2 regions of the Streptomyces sp. QH1-20 genome follow, and region 2 is predicted to be linked to the other one. Evidence: predicted binding sites of a transcription regulator. Region 2 holds the regulator's gene; the other holds the start of a gene.
What was found. The regulator HrcA, encoded in region 2, represses chaperone genes, less so after heat shock. The targets are predictions, from matches to a motif close to TTNGCACTCNGNNNNNCNGAGTGCNAA.

Region 1 (6,458 bases), 1.9 Mb from region 2:
GCTGAAGGCCGGCACCGCCCAGAAGCTGGTGCTCAATATGTTCTCGACCATCACGATGATCCGGCTCGGCAAGACGTACGGGAATCTGATGGTCGACGTCCGCGCCTCGAACGAGAAGCTGCGGGCCCGTTCCCGGCACATCGTCGCGCTCGCCACGGGGGCGTCCGACGAGGAGATCGAGGCGGCGCTCGGCGCGACCGACGGCGAGGTGAAGAACGCGATCCTCGTCCTCCTCGGCCGCGTCGACGGCCCCACGGCCGCACACCTGCTGGCGGAGTCCAAGGGCCACTTGCGCGCCGCGCTCGACACGACGCGGGGCTGACAGCGCCTGTTGTCGGAAAACGCCCGAGGGCGGCACCCCCGCGACGGGAGTGCCGCCCTCGGCACGTACTGCTGGAACAGCTGATCCTCGAAAGGGTCAGAAGTCCATGTCACCGCCCGGCATGCCGCCCGGAGCGGCCGCGGCGGCCTTCTCCGGCTTGTCGGCGATGACGGCCTCGGTGGTGAGGAACAGCGCGGCGATGGACGCGGCGTTCTGCAGGGCGGAACGCGTGACCTTCGCCGGGTCGATGATGCCCTCGGCGATCATGTCCACGTACTCACCGGTCGCGGCGTTCAGACCGTGGCCGACGGGCAGGTTGCGGACCTTCTCGACGATGACGCCACCCTCGAGACCACCGTTGACGGCGATCTGCTTGAGCGGGGCCTCCAGGGCCAGCTTCACGGCGTTGGCGCCGGTCGCCTCGTCGCCCTCGAGCTCGAGCTTCTCGAAGACCGCGGAGGCCTGGAGCAGGGCCACGCCACCACCGGCGACGATGCCCTCCTCGACGGCCGCCTTCGCGTTGCGAACGGCGTCCTCGATGCGGTGCTTGCGCTCCTTGAGCTCGACCTCGGTCGCGGCACCGGCCTTGATGACGGCCACGCCGCCGGCCAGCTTCGCGAGGCGCTCCTGGAGCTTCTCGCGGTCGTAGTCCGAGTCGCTGTTGTCGATCTCGGCGCGGATCTGGTTGACGCGGCCCTGGACCTGGTCGCTGTCACCGGCACCGTCGACGATGGTCGTCTCGTCCTTGGTGATGACGACCTTGCGGGCGCGGCCGAGCAGGTCGAGACCGGCGTTCTCCAGCTTGAGGCCGACCTCCTCGGAGATGACGGTGCCACCGGTGAGGATGGCGATGTCGCCGAGCATGGCCTTGCGGCGGTCACCGAAGCCCGGGGCCTTGACGGCGACGGACTTGAAGGTGCCACGGATCTTGTTGACGACCAGGGTCGACAGGGCCTCGCCCTCGACGTCCTCGGCGATGATCAGCAGCGGCTTGCCGGACTGCATGACCTTCTCGAGGAGCGGCAGCAGGTCCTTGACCGAGCCGATCTTCGAGTTGACGATCAGGATGTACGGGTCGTCGAGCGACGCCTCCATACGCTCCATGTCGGTGGCGAAGTACGCCGAGATGTAGCCCTTGTCGAAGCGCATGCCCTCGGTGAGCTCGAGCTCGAGCCCGAAGGTCTGCGACTCCTCGACGGTGATGACGCCTTCCTTGCCGACCTTGTCCATCGCCTCGGCGATGAGCTCGCCGATCTGGGTGTCAGCGGCGGAGATGGAGGCGGTGGAGGCGATCTGCTCCTTGGTCTCCACGTCCTTGGCCTGCTCGAGCAGCGCGGCGGAGACGGCCTCGACGGCCTTCTCGATGCCACGCTTCAGCGCCATCGGGTTGGCACCGGCGGCCACGTTGCGCAGACCCTCACGGACCAGCGCCTGGGCGAGGACGGTCGCGGTCGTCGTGCCGTCACCGGCGACGTCGTCCGTCTTCTTCGCGACCTCCTTGACCAGCTCGGCGCCGATCTTCTCGTACGGGTCCTCGAGCTCGATCTCCTTGGCGATGGAAACACCATCGTTGGTGATCGTGGGGGCGCCCCACTTCTTCTCGAGGACGACGTTACGGCCCTTGGGGCCGAGGGTGACCTTGACGGCGTCGGCGAGCTGGTTCATCCCGCGCTCGAGACCGCGCCGTGCCTCCTCGTCGAACGCGATGATCTTGGCCATGTGAAGTGGTCCTCCCAGGACGGGGTGGATTGCTCCGGACCGCGCTGGCGCCCGCGACGGACGGCCTGCACACCTGGCGGTTCCTTGCCCCGCCTGGCCTGCGGACCTCACCGACGGTCCAAATCTGTCACTCTCACTCGGAGAGTGCTAAGCCCAATGATTAGCACTCGACCCCTCCGAGTGCAAGCGCCTAGGGCCAAGAGCTACCCGCATGAGGGGGCTCCACACACGGGGCCCGGCCACGCTCCCGAGGCAGGCGTGTCCGGGGAGCACGAAGGGCCCGTACCTCCCCCTGGAGGTACGGGCCCTTCGGCGAGCCGATTGAGCCTAGGTGGTCGATGCGCCGAGATCAGCCGACCGCCAGCTTGACCATGTCCGCCTGCGGACCCTTCTGACCCTGCGAGATCTCGAACTCGACTCGCTGCCCCTCCTCGAGGGTGCGGTAGCCGTCCATCTGAATCGCGCTGTAGTGGACGAAAACATCCGCACCACCGTCGACCGCGATGAAGCCGTACCCCTTCTCCGCGTTGAACCACTTGACGGTGCCCTGAGCCATGCCTAACTCCCCTATTACTGGCCCTTGCGCAGGACCGCACTTCGCGGACCCGGGTCAGACCTCACCCCCCGGCAGTCCCCTGATCTTCGACATGGGGAACCCCGGAAGATGTGCGCCGGAACGCGTCGACCGCGGCTGAATGTATCTGCACGGATGCCGTCTGCAACAGGTCACTCGGACGAGAATTCCGGGCGCGGCCGATTGGCGATAAGCGGTGGATTCCGAGGATTCCCGGGCAAGTCGGGCCGGACATAACGCAACCAACCCGACAATTCGTGCACACGCTCGGCACACAACTTGACGGGTTCTCATATGCGTACGGCACTGACGCAGGAGGGGGAACGCCCCAACTGTATCGCGCTTCAACAGACGGAATCGCCCCGTCCGTTTTTCGGCCGGGGCGATTCACGGGACTTCCGCAGGAAACCTTCGAAAGGGTCAGCCGCCGGCGACTGCCGGAATGATCGAGACTCCGGCGCCGTCGGGGGTCGCCGCATTCAGGCCGCCTTCGAAGCGCACGTCGTCGTCATTGACGTACACATTCACGAAGCGGCGCAGCTTGCCGCTGTCGTCCAGGACGCGGGCGGCGATCCCGGGGTGGTTCTTCTCCAGGTCGGCGATCACCTCGGCGAGGGTCGCGCCCTCGGCGGAGACCTCGGCCCGACCGCCGGTGTAGGTGCGCAGGATGGTGGGGATGCGGACGTTGATGCTCATGCGAATGCGCCTTCCGGCTAGAGAGACGTGAGGGGCCGGCACCGGCCGTCGAGGTGCCGGGGGAGGTGGCGGGCAGGCTCAGCCGGCCAGGCCCGCCGCGCGGAACGCGTCGAGGCTCGGGCGGATGGTCGCGGAGGGCCCGGTGGTCGGGGCGACGGCGTCGAGCGTCTTCAGCCCGTCGCCCGTGTTGAGCACGACCGTCGTCAGGGACGGGTCCAGCACCCCCGCCTCGATCAGCTTCTTCGTGACGCCGACCGTCACCCCGCCCGCCGTCTCCGCGAAGATCCCCTCCGTACGGGCCAGCAGCTTGATCGCGTCGACGATCTGGGCGTCGGTGACGTCCTCCACCGCACCGCCCGTCCGCCGCGCGATGTCGAGCACGTACGGCCCGTCGGCCGGGTTGCCGATGGCGAGGGACTTCGCGATCGTGTCCGGCTTCACCGGCCGCACCACGTCGTGGCCGTCCTTGAAGGCGCGCGAGACCGGCGAGCAGCCCTCGGCCTGGGCGCCGAAGATCTTGTACGGCCGGTCCTCGACCAGACCGAGCGCGATCAGTTCCTTGAGCCCCTTGTCGATCTTCGTGAGCTGCGAGCCCGACGCGATGGGGACGACGATCTGGTCCGGCAGCCGCCAGCCGAGCTGCTCACAGATCTCGTACGCGAGGGTCTTGGAGCCCTCCCCGTAGTACGGGCGCAGATTGACGTTGACGAAGCCCCAGCCCTCGCCGAGCGGATCGCCGATCAGCTCGGAGCAGAAGCGGTTCACGTCGTCGTAGGTGCCCTCGATGCCGACGAGGTCGCCGCCGTAGACGGCGGCCATGACGACCTTGCCCGCCTCCAGGTCGTGCGGGATGAACACGCAGGACTTCAGGCCGGCGCGGGCGGCGGCGGCACCGACGGCGCCCGCCAGGTTGCCGGTGGAGGAGCAGGAGAGGGTGGTGAAGCCGAAGGCACGGGCGGCCTCGACGGCGATGGCGACGACGCGGTCCTTGAAGGAGTGCGTGGGGTTGCCGGAGTCGTCCTTGACGTACAGCCCGCCGCTCACGCCCAGCTCGCGGGCGAGGTTGTCGGCCTTGACCAGCTTGGTGAAGCCGGGGTTGAGGCTCGGCTTGTCCGCGACGTCGGCGGGGACGGGCAGCAGCGGGGCGTAGCGCCAGATGTTCTCCGGTCCGGCCTCGATCCGGCGGCGCAGGGCCTCGGGGTCACCGGTGGGCAGGTCGTAAGCGACTTCGAGCGGTCCGAAGCAGACGGCGCAGGCGAAGATCGGTCCGAGGTCGAAGCGCTCTCCGCACTCCCGGCACGAGAGGCCGGCGGCGGGTCCGAGAGCGACAGTGGTGGCGACGGTGTGCACAGCCATGAGGCGAGGCCCTTTCTCCTCATCTTCCCCGCGGCGGACGTCGCCACGGGACGGAATTGGCACCTTCCCCACCGGGAGCCTCGCGGAGTACGCAAGACCGGCGGGAGGGTTGCCGGGGCTTCAACGGGCCGTATCCCTCTGCCCCTCTGGATGAGCGGTATGGCACTGGGCACAGCCCAGGCGTTTGTTCGCGCGACGACCCCGACATGCGATGGCCGTCCGCGTTGTTCAAGACTGTAACGGAAGGCATGGACGCTCGAACCAGGCGTCCGTACCGCGAGATGGGTCACATCCCCCGAGCCCGCTGAAGGAGTCGTACACGTGCTGGAAGAGGTGGAGCGCTGGCTGGCCCGGCGGTCCTGGTCCGCCGCAGACCGTCCGCTCGACCGGATTCTCGCCGCCAAGCGCGGCGCCGGCACCACCGTCAGCGTCGTTCTGCCGGCGCTGAACGAGGAGGCGACGGTCGGTGCGATCGTGGCGACGATCCGCCGTGAGCTGATGACCGAGGCGGTGCCGCTGGTGGATGAACTGGTGGTGCTGGACTCCGGTTCGACCGACCGTACGGCGGTGGTCGCGGCCGCGGCCGGGGCGCGGGTCGTGCACCGGGACGAGGTGCTGCCGCGGCTGCCCGCGCTGCCCGGCAAGGGCGAGGTGCTGTGGCGGTCGCTGCTGGTGACCGAGGGCGATGTCGTCTGCTTCGTCGACGCCGATCTGCGGGACTTCTCGGCCGACTTCGTCTCCGGCATCGTCGGGCCGCTGCTGACCGAGCCGGATGTGCACTTCGTCAAGGCGATGTACGACCGCCCGCTCGGCGAGGCCGTCGGCCAGGGCGGCCGGGTGACCGAGCTGGTGGCCCGTCCGCTGCTGAATCTGCACTGGCCGCAGCTGGCCGGTTTCGTCCAGCCGCTGGGCGGTGAGTACGCGGCCCGCCGCTCGCTGCTGGAGCGGCTGCCCTTCCCCGTCGGTTACGGCGTCGAGCTCGGGCTGCTGGTGGACGCGCTGCACACGGTGGGCCTGGACGCGCTGGCGCAGGTCGACGTGGGGGTGCGCAAGCACCGGCACCAGGACGGCCGGGCGCTGGGCCGGATGGCAGCCGCGATCTACCGGACCGCGCAGCTCCGACTGGCCCGCGGCCATCTGGTGCGTCCGTCCCTGACCCAGTTCGAGCGCACCCCGGAGGGCTTTGTTCCACGGACGTACGCGGTGGACACCGAGGAGCGGCCGCCGATGGCCGGGATAGCCGAGTACGCACAGAGGCACGCCGCGTAACCGTCCCTCGTGCGTACGTTTGACTGCTTCCCGCACTGGCAAGGCTGGCCACATGGTCGCTGAGCACGTCGCCCCGATTCTCGTCGCCTCCAACCGCGGACCCGTCTCCTACAAGCGACGCGAGGACGGCTCGCTCGCGGCGGGCCGGGGCGGGGGCGGGCTGGTGTCGGGGCTGAGCGCGATCGGTACCGGCGCCGGGGCCCTGTGGGTGTGCTCCGCCCTCGGCGACGGCGACCGCGAGGCCGTCCGGCGTACCGGCGGCAGGCTGGATCCGGCCGACACCGGCGGGATGAGCGTGCGGATGCTCGACATCGCACCCGAGGTCTTCACCGCGGCGTACAACGGCATCGCCAATTCCGTGCTGTGGTTCGTCCACCACCTGCTGTACCAGACCCCCCTGGAGCCGGATTTCGACGCGGACTTCCGCGCCCAGTGGGCGGCCTACGAGGCGTACAACGCCGCCTTCGCGGACGCGCTCGCCGAGGAGGCCGCGCCGGGCGCCGTGGTCCTCGTCCAGGACTA
Region 2 (6,458 bases):
ACTCACGAGGAGTCAGCCCGTGCCTGCCGGCGCCCGCGACCCCGGGCACCCGGCCTGCGGCCTCGCGCAGTCGGCGCAGCTCCCGCACATGGCTGTCGACGCTGCCGAGCAGTGGCTGGATCCGAGCGGCGAAGGCGAGCTCCCCCTCGGTGAACTCCCCCTTGCGCCCGAGGGAGACCGTGCGCAGCACGTTCGCCTGGCCGGGCATCGGCAGCCCCAGTTGGTGCGTCGTGCCGAAGTCGCGCAGCGCTTCGCTGCGCCACTGGGAGTGGCGCCACCGCTCGCAGAGCTGACTCATGGTCACCGGCTGCCGCTCACCCGCCCTGAGATAGGGAAGCAGCGGATGGTGCTGGCGGATGCGCCGTGCGATGAGGTCTTCCACCGTATGACCGATCCGCTCGGGCGCCCACCCCTCGGCCCGCCCGGCCCGCTCCGCCAGATCGACCCCCGCGAACAGCACCGTGTCGCAGCCGAAGGCCTCGTGGAGGTGGCCGGCGACCAGATGCCATAACGCGTCCGGATCGTCGTTCTCGAGGACCGCGACGACAAGGTCGAGCATGCGCTCGTAATCCCGGGAGCTGAGCTGTGCCATGGCCGCAAGCATCCCGGCCGGACGGGTTCCGGGCGAGACCGGGGCAGGACGGTGATCGACTTTCGGTCATATCGGGCCGCCCGGCGAGGCCGGACCCGGCCGCCGGAGCCCATCGGGTTCCGTGGGGTCCCGTCGGGATACGCCGAGCGCCGCGCAGCCGGTGAACGGCTGTGCGGCGCTGGAGAACGATCTTCAGGACCAGCGGCCCGTCCGGCCCAGCAGCAGTGCCGTGGCCGCCGTGCCCGCCGTCGACGTGCGCAGCACGCTCGGGCCCAGCCGGTACGGCTTCGCGCCCGCCTCGGCGAAGGCGGCCAGCTCCTCCGGGGAGACGCCGCCCTCCGGGCCGACGACCAGGACGATATTGCCCGTCTGCGGGAGCGAGGCGGTGGCCAGCGGGGCGCTGCTGCCCTCCTCGTGGAGGACCGCCGCGAACGCCGCGTCCGCGAGCAGGGTCGAGACCTGCTTCGTCGTCAGAAGGTCGGACACCGGCGGGAATCTGAGGCGGCGCGACTGCTTTCCGGCCTCGCGGGCCGTCGCGCGCCACTTGCCGAGCGCCTTCAGCCCGCGCTCGCCCTTCCACTGCGTGACGCACCGGGACGCCGACCACGGGGCAATCCCGTCGACGCCCGTCTCGGTCATGGTCTCGACCGCCAACTCGCCCCGGTCGCCCTTGGGCAAGGCCTGGACGACCGTGATGTGAGGCTGGGGCAGGGGCTCGGCGCGGACCGAGGTGACCGCCACATCGAGGCGGTCCTTGCCCTCGACGGCGGCCACGGTGCCGAACGCGCCCGTGCCCGCGCCGTCCGTCAGGACGATCTCCTCGCCCACCCGCAGCCGGCGGACAGAGACCGCGTGCCGCCCCTCCGGGCCGTCGAGGGGGAAGACCGTACCGGGGAAAACGCCCGTCAGGGCGTCCTCCTCGACCAGGAAGACCGGTGCTGTCATGTCTCGCTCCCTCGCAGTTCACTGCCTCGCGTCAACGCCACCCGTGCCGCGTCCAGTTCGGCGGCCAGGACCTCCACCAGCCGCCCCGCCGGAAGCTCCCGCGCCAGGCGGTGACCCTGGCCCGCCCACAGGGCCATGGCCTGCGGGTCGCCCGCCTGCGCGGCGGCCTTGCGCAGACCGGACGTCAGATGGTGCACCTGCGGGTACGCGGCCGGGGCGGACGGGCCGTGCTCGCGGATGAAACGGTTCACCAGACCGCGCGCGGGGCGGCCGGAGAAGGCCCGGGTCAGTTCGGTGCGGGTGAACAGCGGATCGGTCATGGCCCGCTTGTGCAGGTCATGGGCGCCCGACTCCGGGCAGACCAGGAACGCCGTGCCGAGCTGCGCCGCCGACGCGCCCGCCGCGAGGACCGCCGCGATCTGATCGCCGCGCATCAGGCCGCCCGCCGCGATCAGCGGGACGGTCACCGCGTCGCGGACCTCCGCGAGGAGGGTGAGCAGTCCGACGCCCGTCCCGTCCGCGTCCGCGTCGTCGTGGTGGGTGCCCTGGTGACCGCCGGCCTCGACGCCCTGGACGCAGACCGCGTCGGCGCCCGCCCGCTGCGCGGCCAGCGCCTCGGCGGCGGAGGTGGCCGACACCACGGTCAGCGTGCCGGCCTCGGCGAGTGCCGCGAGGACCTCGGGGGCCGGGCAGCCGAAGTGGAAGGAGACGACCGCGACGGGATCCTCCAGGAGGATCGCGAGCTTCGCCTCGTACGCGTCGTCGCGGCTCAGGTCCGGATCGCCGAGCGGCGCCCCGTACCGGGCGGCCTCGCCCGCGAGGCGCTGCCCGTACGCGTCCACGGCGGCCGGGTCGGCCACGGGCGGCTGCGGCATGAAGAGGTTCACACCGAAGGGGCGGTCGGTCAGGGCGCGCGTCGCCGCGATCTCGTCGCGCATCGCCGTCGGCGTCTTGTACCCGGCGGCGAGGAATCCGAGGCCACCGGCCCCGGACACGGCCGCGACGAGCGACGGACACGAGGTGCCGCCCGCCATGGGGGCCTGCACGATCGGATACCGGAACAGGCCCGTCAGCGCCGAGGCCCCCCTGGATTCAAAAGCCATGACCACATCGTGTCACGCCCCGCGCACGGCGCCGAATCGAACCTGGCCGCGGAGCCCGTGCCGGAGCCCGTGCCGGAGCCCGTGCCGGGGGCCGCACCGCCCGACTCCACCCGTACGGGTGGGCGCCCATCGGCCGCGGCCGTCCACACCGCGTACTGGGCTACGGGGAACGGGCGTTGACGCCGGGCCCCGGAAACGCGCGTCGGGCCGGGGCGAATGCCCCGGCCCGACGTTCAAACGACTGAGCAGCGTTTGTCAGCGCCCGTTGAACGCGTCCTTCAACCGCGAGAACAGCCCCTGCTGCCCCGGCTTGAACTCGCCCATGGGCCGCTCCTCGCCGCGCAGCTTCGCGAGCTGTCGCAGCAGGTCCTCCTGCTGCGGGTCGAGCTTGGAGGGGGTGGTCACCTCGACGTGCACGACGAGGTCGCCGCGACCGCCGCCGCGCAGGTGCGTGACACCGCGCTGGTGCAGCGGGATCGACTGGCCGGACTGGGTACCGGGCCGGATGTCGATCTCCTCGATGCCGTCCAGCGTCTCCAGCGGCACCTTCGTGCCGAGGGCCGCGGCCGTCATCGGGATGGTGACCGTGCAGTGCAGATCGTCGCCGCGCCGCTGGAACGTGGTGTGCGGGATCTCGTGGATCTCCACGTACAGATCACCGGCCGGGCCGCCGCCGGGGCCGACCTCGCCCTCGCCCGCGAGCTGGATGCGGGTGCCGTTGTCGACACCGGCGGGGATCTTCACGGTGAGGGTCCGCCGCGACCGGACGCGGCCGTCGCCGGCGCACTCCGGGCACGGGGTCGGCACCACGGTGCCGAAGCCCTGGCACTGCGGGCACGGCCGGGAGGTCATGACCTGGCCGAGGAAGGACCGCGTGACCTGCGAGACCTCGCCGCGACCGCGGCACATGTCACAGGTCTGGGCGGACGTGCCGGGGGCCGCGCCCTCGCCGCTGCACGTGGTGCAGACGACGGCCGTGTCGACCTGGATCTCCTTGGTCGTCCCGAAGGCCGCCTCGTCGAGGGTCACTTCGAGCCGGATCATGGCGTCCTGGCCGCGCCGCGTGCGCGACCGGGGGCCGCGCTGCGAGGCCTGCCCGAAGAAGGCGTCCATGATGTCGGAGAAGTTGCCGAAGCCCGCGCCGAAGCCACCCGCGCCACCGCCGCCGCCCGAGGAGGACAGCGGGTCGCCACCGAGGTCGTAGACCTGCTTCTTCTGCGGGTCGGAGAGCACCTCGTAAGCGGCGTTGATCTCCTTGAACCGCTCCTGGGTCTTCGGGTCCGGGTTCACATCCGGGTGCAACTCGCGGGCGAGTCGACGGAAGGCCTTCTTGATCTCGTCCTGCGAGGCATCACGCCGTACGCCCAGGACCGCGTAGTAGTCCGTGGCCACTTACGACTCCGCCAGGATCTGTCCGACGTAACGTGCCACTGCGCGTACCGCTCCCATCGTTCCGGGGTAGTCCATGCGGGTCGGTCCGACCACGCCGAGTTTGGCGACTGCCTCGTCGCCCGAACCGTATCCGACGGCCACGACCGATGTGGAGGTCAGTCCCTCGTGAGCGTTCTCATGACCGATACGAACGGTCATGCCCGAGTCCTTGGCCTCACCCAGGAGCTTGAGCAGCACGACCTGCTCCTCCAACGCCTCCAGCACGGGCCGGATCGTCAGTGGGAAGTCATGCCCGAAACGGGTGAGATTGGCGGTGCCGCCGATCATCAGCCGTTCCTCGGTCTCCTCGACCAGGGTCTCCAGCAGGGTCGCGAGCACCGTAGAAACGGTTCCTCGGTCGTCCTGCTCGAAGGACTCGGGAAGGTCCTGCACCAGCTGCGGCACATCCGCGAACCGCCGCCCCACGACCCGGCTGTTGAGCCGTGCCCGCAGGTCCGCGAGCGAGGTCTCGCCGATCGGCGCCGGGCAGTCGACCATGCGCTGCTCGACGCGGCCGGTGTCCGTGATCAGCACGAGCATCACACGGGCCGGGGCGAGTGAGAGCAATTCCACATGCCGCACTGTCGAGCGGGTCAGCGACGGGTACTGCACCACGGCGACCTGACGGGTCAGCTGCGCCAGCAGCCGGACCGTGCGCGCCACGACATCGTCCAGGTCGACGGCGCCGTCCAGGAAGTTCTGGATCGCGCGCCGCTCGGGCGAGGACAGCGGCTTGACGCCGGCCAGCTTGTCGACGAAAAGGCGGTAGCCCTTGTCGGTCGGGATGCGGCCCGCGCTCGTGTGGGGCTGGGCGATGAAGCCCTCGTCCTCCAGCGCGGCCATGTCGTTGCGCACGGTGGCCGGGGACACGCCCAGCCGGTGCCGCTCGGTGAGGGCCTTGGAGCCGACGGGCTCCTCGGTGCCCACGTAGTCCTGGACGATGGCGCGCAACACCTCGAGCCTTCGTTCGCTCAGCACCGCGCGCACCTCCCTGTCCAGCCGTCTCACGGGGTCGTCCCTGGCACTCGAAGGTCACGAGTGCCAAATCCCTCCCGCCAGTGTACGGCCGGGTACTACGGCCAGGGCAAGGGCCGTCCCGCCGCGCGCCTCCCTGGCGGGCAAACCGTACCGTGCTCCGGCTAGCGTCTCGGTATGGAAAATCATGGGCAACGGGGCGCGCGGGAGCGCTGGGAGCTGCTCGCGCCGGGGATCGCGCGCCGCAGGATGCCGGTCTGGGACTGCACGATCGGGGCCGTCGCCGGGCCTGACGGGGTCCTGCTCGTGGACACCGGCTCGTCCCTGCGGGAGGGCGCGGAGATCCGTCGGGAGGTCGAGGAACTCTTCGGCCGCCGCGTGACGCATATCGCTCTCACGCACGCGCACTTCGATCATGTGCTGGGCACCGCCGCCTTCTCGGGTGTGCAGGTGTACGGGGCGATGGGCATCGACACGGCGCTGCGCGACGGGGAAGAGGTGCGCACGAGCGCGGTGCGGCAGGGGGTGGACGCCGATGCCGCCGAGGAGGCGGCCGATCTGCTCGTCCGCCCGCACCATCTCGTCTCCGGCGAGCTGACCCTGGACCTGGGCGGCGGCCGTCGGGCGCTGCTCGCCGACGTGGGGCCCGGGCACACGGCGCACGACCTGGCGGTGCTGGTCACGGACTCCGGTGGCGCTCCCGAGGTCGTCTTCTGCGGGGATCTGGTCGAGGAGTCCGGTGAACCGCAGGCGGGCACGGACGCGCTGCCCGAGCAGTGGCCCGCGGCGCTGGACGCGCTGCTGGCGCTCGGCGGCGAGGACGCGATCTACGTGCCGGGGCACGGCGCGGTGGTGGATGCCGGGTTTGTCCGTGCGCAGCGGGACGCGCTCGCGCTGCGTTTCGGCGTGTCGTAACGCCGGTAGCGCGCTTTTTCCTATGGTCGGGCTGGTGCGCGGCAGAGGTCGCGCGCTTCCGGGCACCCCGGACCCCGGAACCCCCGACCGGAACGGCTCCATGCGCAGCAGACAGTACGGCCCCGATCTGACCCCTCCATGGAAGAAGACCACCCCCGCTCCCGAGGTCCCGGCCGAACCCGACCTCGTGGTCGAGGAGGTCACCACGGGCTTCTGCGGGGCCGTGGTCCGCTGTGAGAAGACGGCGCAGGGCCCGACGGTCACCCTGGAGGACCGCTTCGGCAAGCACCGGGTCTTCCCGATGGAGCCGCGCGGCTTCCTCCTGGAGGGCCGGGTCGTCACGCTCGTACGCCCGGGCCCCCTGAGTCCCCGCGCACCCCGGCGGACCGCCTCGGGCTCGGTGGCCGTGCCCGGGGCGCGGGCGCGGGTGGCCCGGGCCGGGCGCATCTACGTCGAGGGGCGGCACGACGCGGAGCTCGTGGAGCGGGTGTGGGGCG

Region 1: a site for HrcA is predicted at 2,166-2,192, ahead of groL (chaperonin GroEL). Genes of this name have one in related genera too.

The regions. Positions count from the first base shown of each region.
Region 1 is NZ_CP166299.1:4,686,698-4,693,155, reverse strand. Features, by position in the region: gene murQ (N-acetylmuramic acid 6-phosphate etherase) at 1-322, shown strand, start outside; gene groL (chaperonin GroEL) at 419-2,041, opposite strand; gene AB8O64_RS21380 (cold-shock protein) at 2,391-2,597, opposite strand; gene AB8O64_RS21375 (MoaD/ThiS family protein) at 3,036-3,311, opposite strand; gene thrC (threonine synthase) at 3,390-4,667, opposite strand; SAM riboswitch class I at 4,684-4,824, opposite strand; gene AB8O64_RS21365 (glucosyl-3-phosphoglycerate synthase) at 4,989-5,936, shown strand; gene AB8O64_RS21360 (trehalose-6-phosphate synthase) at 5,989-6,458, shown strand, end outside.
Region 2 is NZ_CP166299.1:2,753,181-2,759,638, forward strand. Features, by position in the region: gene AB8O64_RS12405 (response regulator transcription factor) at 1-592, opposite strand, end outside; gene AB8O64_RS12410 (16S rRNA (uracil(1498)-N(3))-methyltransferase) at 785-1,537, opposite strand; gene AB8O64_RS12415 (nitronate monooxygenase) at 1,534-2,640, opposite strand; gene dnaJ (molecular chaperone DnaJ) at 2,896-4,032, opposite strand; gene hrcA (heat-inducible transcriptional repressor HrcA) at 4,033-5,049, opposite strand; gene AB8O64_RS12430 (MBL fold metallo-hydrolase) at 5,224-5,961, shown strand; gene AB8O64_RS12435 (DUF3097 domain-containing protein) at 6,062-6,458, shown strand, end outside.